DNA from 3 places in the Xanthomonas euroxanthea genome. Region 3 is predicted to be linked to each of the others. Evidence: predicted binding sites of a transcription regulator. Region 3 holds the regulator's gene; each other region holds the start of a gene.
What was found. The regulator FliA, encoded in region 3, starts transcription of late flagellar genes. The targets are predictions, from matches to a motif close to TAAAGTTTNNCNNNCNNNGGCCGATAA.

Region 1: a site for FliA is predicted at 2,090-2,116, ahead of H7A86_RS03175 (GGDEF domain-containing protein). Genes of this name have one in related genera too.
Region 2: a site for FliA is predicted at 2,682-2,708, ahead of H7A86_RS08725 (methyl-accepting chemotaxis protein). Genes of this name have one in related genera too.

Annotation. Positions count from the first base shown of each region.
Region 1 covers NZ_LR861803.1:758,518-762,695, reverse strand. Annotated here, with positions in the region: gene H7A86_RS03180 (M28 family metallopeptidase) at 1-680, opposite strand, end outside; gene H7A86_RS03175 (GGDEF domain-containing protein) at 991-1,971, opposite strand; gene H7A86_RS03170 (SulP family inorganic anion transporter) at 2,201-3,688, opposite strand; gene H7A86_RS03165 (glycoside hydrolase family 5 protein) at 3,900-4,178, shown strand, end outside.
Region 2 covers NZ_LR861803.1:2,035,439-2,039,616, forward strand. Annotated here, with positions in the region: gene H7A86_RS08725 (methyl-accepting chemotaxis protein) at 312-2,579, opposite strand; gene H7A86_RS08735 (catalase family protein) at 3,595-4,178, shown strand, end outside.
Region 3 covers NZ_LR861803.1:2,367,971-2,372,148, reverse strand. Annotated here, with positions in the region: gene flhF (flagellar biosynthesis GTPase FlhF) at 1-248, shown strand, start outside; gene H7A86_RS10060 (MinD/ParA family protein) at 235-1,119, shown strand; gene H7A86_RS10055 (RNA polymerase sigma factor FliA) at 1,116-1,883, shown strand; gene cheY (chemotaxis response regulator CheY) at 1,919-2,311, shown strand; gene H7A86_RS10045 (protein phosphatase CheZ) at 2,311-2,937, shown strand; gene H7A86_RS10040 (chemotaxis protein CheA) at 2,940-4,178, shown strand, end outside.

The DNA.
Region 1 (4,178 bases), 1.6 Mb from region 3:
GGGTTGTCGCGCACCACATCGAACATGGTGTTGGTGTTGGAGCTGGCCACCGTGTCCCAGCCGTAGGAGGCGGGCGCGGTTTCGTGCACCACCAGCACGCCGAGCGCGCCCTGGCGTGCGCCTTCTTCGTATTTGTAGGTCCAGCGGCCGTAGTAGGTCATGCCGGCGCCGTCGAAGGCGCCCTTGCCGGTTTCGAAGTCCGGGTCGTTGATCAGCACCACCGCGATCTTGCCTTTCAGGTCCACGCCCTTGAAGTCGTCCCAGTCGCGCTCCGGCGCCTTGACGCCGTAGCCGACGAACACCAGCGGTGCGTTGGCGATGTCGACCTTGGACGAGCCGTCCAGCGCGGCGCGGATGGCGATCTGCTTGCCCTGGGTCAGCGCCTGCGGCTTGCCGGCATGCTGCAGGGCGATGGTCGGGGTGCCGACGATATCGGCGCGGCGCAGCGGCACCGCCTGGGTCCAGGCGCGCTTGCCGTCGCGCAGATCGCCGCCCGGTTGCAGGCCGGCAGCGGCGAACTGCTTGCTCAGGTAGGCGATGGTCTTTTCTTCGCCGGCAGTGGCCGGGCCGCGGCCTTCGTAGGCATCGGAGGCCAGCTCCTTGACGTCGCGCGAGATGCGCGCGCCATCGAAGGTCGGCGTGGCCGCCATCAGTGCGGTCGAGACCGCCATCGCCAACATTCCCATTGCAACGCGTTTGGTAACAACTCGCTTCACTGCAGCACCCAGGTAGTGTCCGAACAGCCCTGGAGTGTAGCCACTGCGGCGTTCGATCGGGTGTGCACGGCGGCAACCGATGCGCGCGGCGACGTGCAGAGTGGCAGCGACGCAGCACTGATCGACATGGCCAGGTGGCGATGCCATGCGACGACGCTGCCACCGACGCGCGGCCTGCGCTGTGCGGGCGCGTCATGGCGCCGGGTGGCGTCCAGCCGCCGCATGCCGCGACGGCCGACACTGCAGCGCTACCGCTGGCGAGCGCCGATGCGTCTCAGAACAGGTCGACGCTGCCGACCTGCTGGGCAACCTGGCGCATCTGCCCGCTGGCCACCAGTTCGGCGTAGACCTCGGCGCGGTTGCGGCCATGCTGCTTTGCCCAGTACAGCGCCTTGTCGGCCTCGTCGAGCAACTGGCTGATCAGCCGGCCGTCGGTCAGCTCGACGATGCCGGCGCTGAGCGTGACCTTGCCGACCTGCGGAAATACATGCTCGGCCACCGCCACACGGAAGCGCTCGAACAACGCCACCGCCGTGTCGCGATCCACTCCGCGCAACACGATCACGAACTCTTCGCCACCGAAGCGGAACAGCAGGTCGTCCTGACGGAAGCAGCGCTGCATCAACTGGGCCACCAGCAGCAGCACCTCGTCGCCATACAGATGGCCGAAGCCGTCGTTGACGCGCTTGAAGTGGTCGATGTCCACGATCCCCAGCCACACGCCTTCGCTGGCCGCTGCATCCGCGCCACCGGAGAACAGGCGCAGGATCACATCGTCGAAGGTCTTGCGATTGCGCAGGCCGGTCAACGCATCGCGCTGGGCATCGTCGAGCAGGCTGCGGTAATTCTGGAAGAAACGTGCAAAACCCTGCAGCATCACCTGCTCGGCGGCGCCGGGTGCGCGCGTGCCGCCCACGCGCAGGCAGGTGCGGATCCCGCGTGCTTCCATCATCGGATACACCAGCAACGCGCGGCCGTCCTGCTGCAACTGCACCACATCGCCCGGCCCGTGCAGGTCGGCCAGCTGCGTGCGCAGGTGCGCGTCGTGGATGTCGGCCACCGTCAGCGACAGCCGGCCATCCTCGCGCAGCCGCGTCTCGGCCATGGTGCGGCCATCCGGGGCGATGCGCAGCAACGACAGCTCCTCGGACGCGCAGACCTCGCGCATGGTGCGCAACAGGCTCAGATCGAGCAGATCGGCGTCGCGGATGGCGGTCAGGTCCACCATGCGCTCCAGCAACGGTGCCGTGGTCATTGCCGCACCATCCCGCGGGCGGACGCAGGCCCGCAGCGCCGGTCACGGCACGCGGGCACACCTCTCGGGCTGGAACGCACTGGCATCACGACGGGTTACCGGCAATCTCGATGCCGGTTCATCGGCGCTGCGCGCGCGAACTTGAGTCTGTCCGCCGGCCGCCGCCGCGCACGGCCAGCCGGCGTACACGGATGTGCAGGCGCGCGACAGGCCTGCATCCCTGCGCCGCTCAGGGCAATGCGGACTCCAGCGCATCGTCGCCCAGCGCGTGCGCCTGCATCAGCCGCCGGCTGCCGGCATTCAGGCCTTTGACCTGGACCTCCAGCCCATGGTGGCGCAGCCGCTGCACCACCTTGTCCAGCGCCGCCACCGCGGTGATGTCCCAGAAATGCGCGCGGCTGACATCGATCACCACCGCACGACCGGGCACCTGGCGCGCGTCGAAGGCGTCGATGAACACGTCGGCCGAGGCGAAGAACACCTGCCCGCGCACGTGGTAGGTGCGCACGCCATCGTCGCCGTCGCTGTGCGTGATCTGCAGCAGCCCGGCCACCTTGAAGGTGAAGAACACACCGCTCAGCACCACGCCCACCGCCACGCCGGCGGCCAGGTTGCGGGTGGCCAGGGTCACCGCCACGGTGGCCAGCATCACCACGCTGGAGGTACGCGGATGGGTGACCACGGTGCGCAGCGAACGCCAGTCGAAGGTCTCGGCCGAGACCATCACCATGATCGCCACCAAGGCGATCACCGGCACCTGCGAGACCCACGGCTTGAGCAGCACCATCAGGATCAGCAGGAACACGCCGGCGAACAGGGTCGAAAGACGGCCGCGCCCGCCGTACTTCACGTTGCCCACGGTCTGCCCGATCATGCCGCAGCCGGCGATGCCGCCGAACAGACTGGCAGCGGTGTTGGCCAGGCCCAGCCCGGTGCACTCGCGGTTCTTGTTGCTCGGAGTGTCGGTGAGTTCGTCCACCACGCGTGCGGTCATCAGCGATTCGAGCAGCCCCACCATCGCGATGGCCAGCGCCGGCAAGGCGATGATGCGCAAGGTCTCCAGCGTCAGCGGCACCGCCGGCCATTGCAGGAATGGCAGCGCGTCGGGCAGCTTGCCCAGGTCGGCCACCGTCTCCAGCGGCAGATGCAGGGCCGAGCCCAGCAGCGTCAGCACCAGGATGCACAGCAACGGCGACGGAATCGCCGACACGCCCGGCAGCGGCAGCCGTGGCAGGCCGTAGATGATGAGCAGGCCCAACGCCAACATGCCCCAGGTGGCCAGGTTGGCGTGCTGCAGATGCGGCAGCTGCGCTGCAAAGATCAGCACCGCCAACGCATTGACGAAGCCGGTGCGCACCGAGCTGCTGACAAAGCGCATCAGCACGCCCAGCCGCAACAGGCCGAACAGGATCTGCACCGCACCGGCCAGTAGCCCGGCCGCCAGCAGATAGGGCAAGCCGTGCGCGGCCACCAGCGGTGCGGCCACCAGGGCCACCGACCCGGCCGCAGCGGAAATCATCGCCGGGCGGCCGCCGAAGAACGCGATGACAATCCCGATCACGAACGACGCGAACAGCCCCACTTGCGGGTCGACGCCGGCCACGAACGCAAAGGCGATCACTTCGGGAATCAGCGCAAAGGTAGCGACCGCACCGGCCATCAGTTCGCGCGCAGGCGAGGCGCGCCATTGCGCCAGTTCGGCACGCAGAAAGGACATTGGAAGACACTCCGGGGACAGAAAGGACAGCCTGCGGACAGGCGACAGCGGCGATAGTGTGCGCGAAAGCGACCCGGCCCGCAGCCGGCGTGTGACCAGTGCGGCAATGCGCTTTTCTGTGGTCCGGATCACGCCAAACGATGCGGCCGCGGACCAAGATGCCCCCCTCACCGGGTTCGGGTGTCGAGCCGGGTTCGCTAGGGAGATCACCATGTCCATTTTCAGGACTGCCAGTACGCTCGCACTGGCCACCGCGCTGGCGCTCGCCGCCGCACCGGCCTTCAGCTACTCCATCAGCAACAACAAGATTGTCGACGACAGCGGCAAGGTGGTCCAGCTCAAGGGCGTCAACGTGTTCGGCTTCGAGACCGGCAACCATGTCATGCACGGTCTATGGGCACGCAACTGGAAGGACATGATCAACCAGATGCAGGGCCTGGGCTTCAACGCCGTGCGTCTGCCGTTCTGCCCGGCCACCCTGCGCAGCAGC
Region 2 (4,178 bases), 330 kb from region 3:
AGCGAGCGATCCTACGTTAGTCCCGCCAGCGCAGGAATTCGTGAAGGAGCGGCATCGCGTGCCGCCCCTCAAGGGGCACTCCGGGATATGGGAACCCTGCCGCGTTGATCAGGTCGGTGAGCATGGCGGGCTTGGGCAGGAGCGCCCATGGGTGGCGGCCGGGCCAGGCGACATGCGACGACACCGAGGCAACCAGGGAGAGGACTCGGAAAATGCCAAAAAAAAGCGGCTGCCACGGCTTGTTCCTGCGCGATGATGAGCCAAGTCGCAACTCTGGTGGGCCCAGAAAATCTGGGCCCACTTCGGCTCGGTCAGAACTCCTTCCAGCCTGCACTGTCCGTTGAGCCAGTGAGTGACTCGATTTGGCGCGGTGCTTGATGCGGGAGGCGTTTTGCAGGTGTCTTCAAAAGCGCTGCCGTCTTCTTGCTGCCTGGGTTGGCGAAGACGGTTTTAGGGGGGATTGCTTGGACCCGACGAACTGTCTCATTGTCGATCTTGAAGATCGCCACGGCCTCGGTCAGCTGGGTGGCTTGCTCTTCCATGGCGCGGGCTGCAGCGGTCGCCTCCTCGACCAGTGCGGCGTTCTGCTGGGTCGCTTCATCCATCTGCGTCACGGTGGTGTTGACCTGCTCGATGCCGGCCGACTGTTCCTGCGAGGCTGCAGAGATTTCGCCCATGATGTCGGTCACGCGCTGCACGCTGGCGACCACTTCGGTCATCGTGGTTCCGGCGCTGCGCACCAGGGCCGAGCCTTCCACGACGCGCTGCACCGAGTCGTCGATCAGGTCCTTGATCTCCTTGGCCGCGCCGGACGAACGCTGTGCCAGCGTACGTACTTCCGAGGCGACCACGGCGAAGCCGCGGCCTTGCTCGCCGGCCCGCGCCGCTTCCACGGCGGCATTCAATGCCAGGATGTTGGTCTGGAACGCGATACCGTCGATGACCGAGATGATGTCGGCGATCTTCTTGGACGACGCCTCGATACCACTCATGGTTGCGACCACCTGGCCGACGACTTCGCCGCCCTGGGATGCCACGCCTGCGGCGCCGATCGCCAGCTGGTTGGCCTGGCGCGCATGTTCGGCGTTCTGGCGCACGGTGGAGGTCAGCTCTTCCATCGAGGCAGCGGTTTCTTCCAGGTTGGCCGCCTGCTGTTCGGTGCGCTGGGACAGATCCTGGTTGCCTGCCGCAATCTCGCCCGCAGCAGAGCTGATCGTGGTCACTGAGTGTTGGATACGGCCCACGATAGTCGCGAGTTGCCCGGCAGTTGCATTGGCATCGTCACGCATCTTGGCGAAGACACCGTTGAATTCACCATCTATCCGCGCCGTGAGATCGCCGTGTGCGACTGCCTCAAGAAGCCCGGACAGCCTGGCCAGGTTGGTATCGCTGATATGCATCATGGAATTCAGGTCGTCGATCATGACTTGGAAGTCGTGCTGGAACCGATCCCTGTCACCCCGTGCAGCAAAATCGCCGTTGGCCGCAGATTGGGCCAATCGCTTAATTTCCGTATTGATCGCAAGCAGGCTGGCTTTGGCTGCATCCATGGATTCATGCAGAAATGCTCGCGAGGCGGGCAAGCGGCGCGCATCCCGGCGAAGATCTCCGCGTGCATACTCTTCAAGAACCGCTATGGCGTCGACGATCGCGTCGAGGTGCTCAAACATCATTGTATTGATGCCTTGTGCAAGCTCTCCATAGATCCCCGGGAAGGATTCAGGCATCCGGTGGCTGATGTCCTCGCCCGCATGCTTGTGAATCATTAGCGTTGTTTGATGAGAATAGCGTTGTAGCATCGCCACCATCTCGTCAGAGGCTCGCAGCATTTGGCCGATCTCATCTTGAGTTGTGTCATTGCTCATGACGCTCAGGTCGCCTCGCGCGACTGCGTTAACCGAAGCAAGTGCCTGGGAGAGTGGCTTCGTCAGACTCTGCGTGATGATCCAGGCTGTCAGGCCGCCCAACAGCAGACTCAAGGTGCCAAACACCCAGATCATTGTGTTGCTGCTCTGATTGGCGTCGTTTGCCTGTGCAGCTGATGCGGCGATCGCCTTTTTTTGCTCCGCGACGCTTTCGGCGATGGCTTGGTTCCATGCCCGCATCGCAGGCCGGGCTTTTTCCAGGGTGATAGCGACCGCACTATCGTAATCACCAGCTGCCAGCCGCTCGCCAATTTGACGATTGATTGGCATTGCGATTGCGCGCATTTCCTCGATACGCGTGCGCCGAGCCCGGGCAGCTGCGTCCGGCGCTGGAAACTTTTCGTTGTAGTCCTTCCAGGTCAGCTCGTAGCGCTTAACCAGCCCCTTGATGCGGGCCTGGTAGTCCCCGAATTTTTCGGGATCGCGGAGCAGCGTCATCTCGCGACGCGCCACAATCATGTCGTTGTTGATATCCAATAGCGTTGTGAGTGCCACCATCTTGGCCAAACTCACATCCACAACCTTGTGGAGCTCTTTGTTCTGTGTCCTGTTGCCTTGTAGCGCAACGATGCTGATCAATGTGATGAGGGCGAGGAGCAAGCCAAAACCGGTCGCCAGTCGCGCTCCGATCCGGAGGCGGCGTGTGAAGTTCATTAAAGGAAATCCCAATGCAGGTAGGGGGGGGCGACCCTGGCCCGGGCCAGGGACACGTCAGTCAACGCTTATGCGGTCGCGGCATGCGTAAGGCGTATACGATAATCGGCCTACGTGTGATTATCTTTAACGCATACATGATGGTTCAGAAAGGCGTGGTTACGCCGGCAAGCATTAGGCTGAGGTGTTTGGATTCAGCGAAGGAAGGCGTCGCGTAGGTCAACCAGGCGGTGGTGCAGATGGAGAAGACGCCCCCGTAGAATGCAGCGCTGGTGAAGGAGCGGCAGTCGCAGGCTGGGCTACGCGCCGACGGTGACGCAAAAAAAAAGCCTTCGGCAATGGCGAAGCGGATCGAGGTGTACACACTCAAACGTGCGGCGCGTGTCGCAGAGTGTGCTCAGACGGCGAGGGGACCTGTTTGCGTTGCATACGCATGGCGTAGACCCGGATGACAGGGGGAGTGCTGCTGATAGATCGCGCAGCCCTGGGACGCGGTCTGGCCAGTGCATGGATTGATCCGCGACGCGCTGGAGATCGCCGAGCCAGATGTCGTGGTCGCGCTGATAGCGCGCTCCATCAAGCACGCCATCGAGCAAAGCGAAGCCACGCTCGCGCGAGCGCTGCACCGCAGTAACCCATCGATAGAAAGACTCGGGTAGCCGGGACTCCATTTTCAGGCCGGAGGCACCGCTCAGGTCACGCGAGGGCTGCCTCGGCGCCACGAGCTTTGACGCGCTGCAAGCGAGCGTCCCTGCCATAAATTGTTCATGAAATGATCAAGACCAGCGGCTTGGAAGACGGGCACCCGCCCGCTTCGTTGAAGCGGCAGCTCCGGGGACAAAGAGCGAAGGGCTTCTGTGCGCGGGCTGGATATCTGCCTACTTGCGGTTTCGATTGCATGGGCAGGGCAAGGCGACATGTGCAGCATCCACCGTTGATCCGCTTGCTGGTTTCGACGGGGCGTAAACAGGGCGTGTAGCACAGTGGCCTTACCAGCCATAAAGCCAGGAACCGCATGAACCCGCCCGTCGAATACCGCCCCGATCTGGAAACGCCCAGCGTCAGTGAGCAGGAAACCATCCGTTCCCTGGAAGCGTTGTTCGTTGACATGGCAACGACCGTGGCTGAGAAGGAGGGGCATGCGCACCGCGCGGTCCATGCGAAAGGGCAGGGCCTGCTGACCGCCAAATTCACCGTGCTCAACGATCTGCCGGAAGAGCTACGGCAAGGCCTGTTCGCAGAACCCGGGCAATACGATTCATATATCCGCTTGTCATCGCCGCCTGCAGAACAGTTGAGCGATGCGGTTTCGACTCCGCGTGCGTTGGCGTTGAAGGTATTGGGCGTGAGTGGTGAGCGCGTGGAGGGTGGAGACGAAAAGCACAGTCAGGATTTTTTGATGGTCAATGGCCCTTCCTTCACCACGCCGGGTCCTGACGGTTTTCTGCGTAATTTTCGTGTTCTTGCGACGACTACTGAGAAGGCGCCGCGTGCCAAGGCAGCGCTCTCAAAAGTGCTTCGAGGGGTGGAAAACAGCCTTGAGAAGATCGGCGCGGGAAGTGGCAGCATCAAGCAGCTGGGCGGGCAGCCGCAGATTCA
Region 3 (4,178 bases):
TGCGCCGCTTCGCCCACGCCAAGCCCCAGGGCGTGGTGCTGACCAAACTTGACGAGACCGGCCGCTTCGGTAGTGCGCTGTCGGTCGTCGTCGATCACCAAATGCCCATCACCTGGGTGACTGACGGACAGCGGGTCCCCGACGACCTGCACCGCGCCAATGCCGCCAGTCTCGTTCTTCGCCTTGAAGATTTGCGGCGCGCTGCCGATAAGCCCTGTACTCCGGAGCACAACCATGCAGTCGCGTGAATACGCCAAGCTGACCAACGCCTTCCCCCTGTCGGCGACCCGTCCCGAGCCTTTGGGCCCGGTGCGCACCATTGCCGTGACCGGTGGCAAGGGCGGCGTGGGCAAAACCAACATCTCCGCCAACCTGGCCGTGGCGCTGGCCGACATGGGCAAGCGCACCCTGCTGCTGGACGCCGACCTGGGCCTGGCCAACCTGGACGTGGTGCTGGGCCTGTCGCCCAAGTACACCCTGGCCGACCTGATCGCCGGCCGCTGCACGCTGGACGAGGTGATCATCGAAGGTCCCGGCGGCGTGCTGGTGGTCCCGGCCGCCTCCGGTCGCCGCCACATGGCCGAACTGGCCCCGGCCCAGCACATCGGCCTGGTCAACGTGTTCTCCGAACTGGAACGCGACCTGGACGTGATGGTCATCGACACCGCCGCCGGCATCACCGACAGCGTGCTGACCTTCTGCCAGGCCGCCCAGGACACCGTGGTGGTGGTCTGCGACGAGCCGGCCTCGATCACCGACGCCTACGCGCTGATCAAGGTGCTCTCGCGCGAACGCGGCGTGGACCGCCTGCAGATCATCGCCAACATGGTGCGCGACCCCAACGAAGGCCGCCTGCTGTACGACAAGCTGTCGCGGGTCTGCGAAAAATTCCTCGGCGACGTGTCGCTGAACTACCTCGGCCACGTGCCGCAGGACGACTGGTTGCGCCTGTCGGTACAGCGCCAGCAACCGGTCATCAAGGCCTACCCCGCCAGTCCGTCGGCGCAGGCCATTGCAGAAATCGCTCGCCGTACCTCGCGCTGGCAGGCCCCGACCGTGTCCCGCGGCAACGTCGAATTCTTCGTCGAACGCATCATCCAACGGGGAGTGGCCGCATGAGCACCGCTACCGCAACCACGGCCACCGCGCAGTACCGTGCCGTGCAGCGCAACAACGCCAATGACATCGTCACCCAGCACGCCGACCTGGTGCGCCGCATCGCCCACCATCTGGCCGCGCGCCTGCCGGCGAGCGTGGAAGTGGACGACCTGATCCAGGCCGGCATGATCGGCCTGATCGAAGCCTCGCGCAGTTACGATTCCGAGCAGGGCGCCTCGTTCGAGACCTATGCCTCGATCCGCATCCGCGGCTCGATGATCGACGAGATCCGCCGTGGCGACTGGGTGCCGCGCTCGGTGCACCGACGCGCACGCGATGCCGCCGCGGCCGTGCGCAAGATTGAGCAGCACACCGGCCGCGCAGCCGCCGCCACCGAAGTGGCCGCCGCGATGGAGATGCCGCTGCCGGACTACCTGCGTCTGATGGAAGATGCCGCCCGCGGCCAGGTGCTGAGCCTGGAGTCGCGGATCGAGGATCACGGCGAGCTGGACACCACCGCCAAGGGTGGCCCCAATCCGCAGCAGATGATGGAGCGCGGCGAGTTCGGCCGCGAGCTGGGCAAGGCCATCGGCCAGTTGCCCGAGCGCGAGCAGCTGGTGCTGTCGCTGTACTACGAACAGGAATTGAACCTGAAAGAAATCGGCGCCGTGCTCGGTGTCAGCGAATCGCGCGTGTGCCAGATCCATGGCCAGGCGGTGGTGCGTCTGCGCGGCCGCCTCAAGGTCTTCGAACTGGCCGATGCCGGTGTCGAAATTGACGAATGATTTTTTCGCGTATTTTTTAGTGTTAGGAGCTTGATGTGAACAAGAACATGCGGATTTTGATCGTGGACGACTTCTCGACGATGCGGCGCATCGTCAAGAATCTGTTGGGCGATCTTGGCTTCACCAATACCGCAGAGGCCGAAGACGGCAACAGCGCATTGGCGGCGTTGCGGGCTGGCCCGTTCGATTTCGTGGTCACCGACTGGAACATGCCCGGCATGACCGGCATCGACCTGCTGCGCAACATCCGCGCCGACGCCAAGCTCAAGCACCTGCCGGTGATGATGGTGACCGCCGAAGCCAAGCGCGAGCAGATCATCGAAGCGGCCCAGTGCGGCGTGAACGGCTACATCATCAAGCCGTTCACCGCGCAGACGCTGGAAGAGAAGCTGGGCAAGGTGTTCGAACGTCTGGCGGCGACCGCCTGATGAACGCCACCGTGGACACCAATGCCGAACGCGCCGCGTTGATCGACCGCCTGCAGGGCGCGCTCGATGCACTGGAAAGCGGTGACGAAGCTGCGTGGAAGCGCGAGGTCGACCACCTCGCCGCCCTGCGCACGCGCCCGATGATGCAGGGCCTGAGCCGGCTTGCGCGCGAACTCGGCCAGGCGCTGGGCGAGTTGCCCACCGTGCCCGAGGAAGCCGGCGAGCTGGACGATGCGTGTTCGCGCCTGGACCACGTGGTGGAGATGACCGAGAAGGCCAGCCATCGCACGCTGGATCTGGTCGAGGAATGCCGTGAGCTGGCCAACCAGCTACGCGACGGTGGGCTCAATCAGGACCAGGGCGCGCTGATGGACAAGATGCGCCACAACCTGACCGAGCTGTCGCTGGCGCAGAGCTACCAGGACCTGAGCGGGCAGATCATCCGTCGCGTGGCCGGCATCGTCCGGCGCGTGCACGAGGGCTTCGGTGCGCTCGGCCTGCCGCCGAAGAATCCAGAGCCGAAGAAAGACGACGGCGGTCTTGCCGGTCCTGCAGTCAAGGGCCTGGACCGTCACGCGGTGTCGCAGGACGACGCCGATGACCTGCTGTCCGGATTGGGGTTGTAACCATGAGTGCTGTTCCAGACGATATTGCTGCCGATTTCATCGTCGAGGCCCAGGAAATCCTGGACCGCCTCGGCGAACAGCTGGTGTCGCTGGAACAGGCACCTGACGAAGCCGACCAGCTGAACGCGGTGTTCCGCGGCTTCCACACGCTCAAGGGCGGCGCCGGCTTTCTGGCGATCAAGCCGATGGTCGAGCTCTGCCACGCCGCCGAGGAAACCCTGGGCATGGCGCGCTCCGGCCAGGCGGTGTTGCAGGCGCATCACTTCGATGCCGCGCAGCAGTCGCTGGATTACCTGCAGGCCATGCTGGATGCAATGGGCTCGGGCGAAGCCGTGCCGCATGCACCGGCCTCGCTGATTGCGCAGTTCGATGCCAAGAGCGGCCCGCCGGCGGTCAAGGCCGCGCCCAAGGCCGCCGCCGCAGCGCCCGCACCCGACGACGCACATGGCGCCGCTGCGCCCGGCGCCAAGGCCGCGCCCAAGGCGGCGGCCAAGGGAGCCGACGCCGAGCAGACCGTGCGCGTGGACACCAAGCGCCTGGATGCCATCGTCAACCTGATCGGCGAACTGGTGCTGTCGCGCAATCGCCTCAAGACCCTGCGCACCCGCCTGCGCGACGAGGAACTCGACCGCGCGGTCAGCACGCTGGACATCGCCACCGCACGCCTGCAGACCGCGGTGATGCGCACCCGCATGCAACCGGTCAGCAAGGTGTTCTCGCGCTTTCCCAAGGTGGCCCGCGATGTCGCGCGCACCCTGTCCAAGGAAGTGGAGCTGGAGCTGATCGGCGCCGAGACGGAACTGGACCGCAACCTGGTCGAGGCCCTGGCCGACCCGCTGGTGCACCTGGTGCGCAATGCGATCGACCACGGCATCGAATCGCCGGCCCTGCGCGAAGCCACAGGCAAGCCGCGCAGCGGCCATGTGCGGCTGTCCGCGCAGCAGGAGGGCGACTACGTCAGCATCGAGATCCAGGACGACGGCGCCGGCATCGACCCCGAGCGCCTGCGCGAGATCGCCCGCAACAAAGGCCTGATCGACGCCGAAGCCGCCGCCCGCCTGAGCACCGACGAGTGCCTGCATCTGATCTTCATGCCGGGCTTCTCGACCAAGGCCGAGGTCACCGACATCTCCGGCCGTGGCGTGGGCATGGACGTGGTGCAATCGCGCATCCGCGAACTCAGCGGGCAGATCCAGATCCAGTCCGAACTGGGGCGCGGCAGCCGTTTCATGATCCGCGTG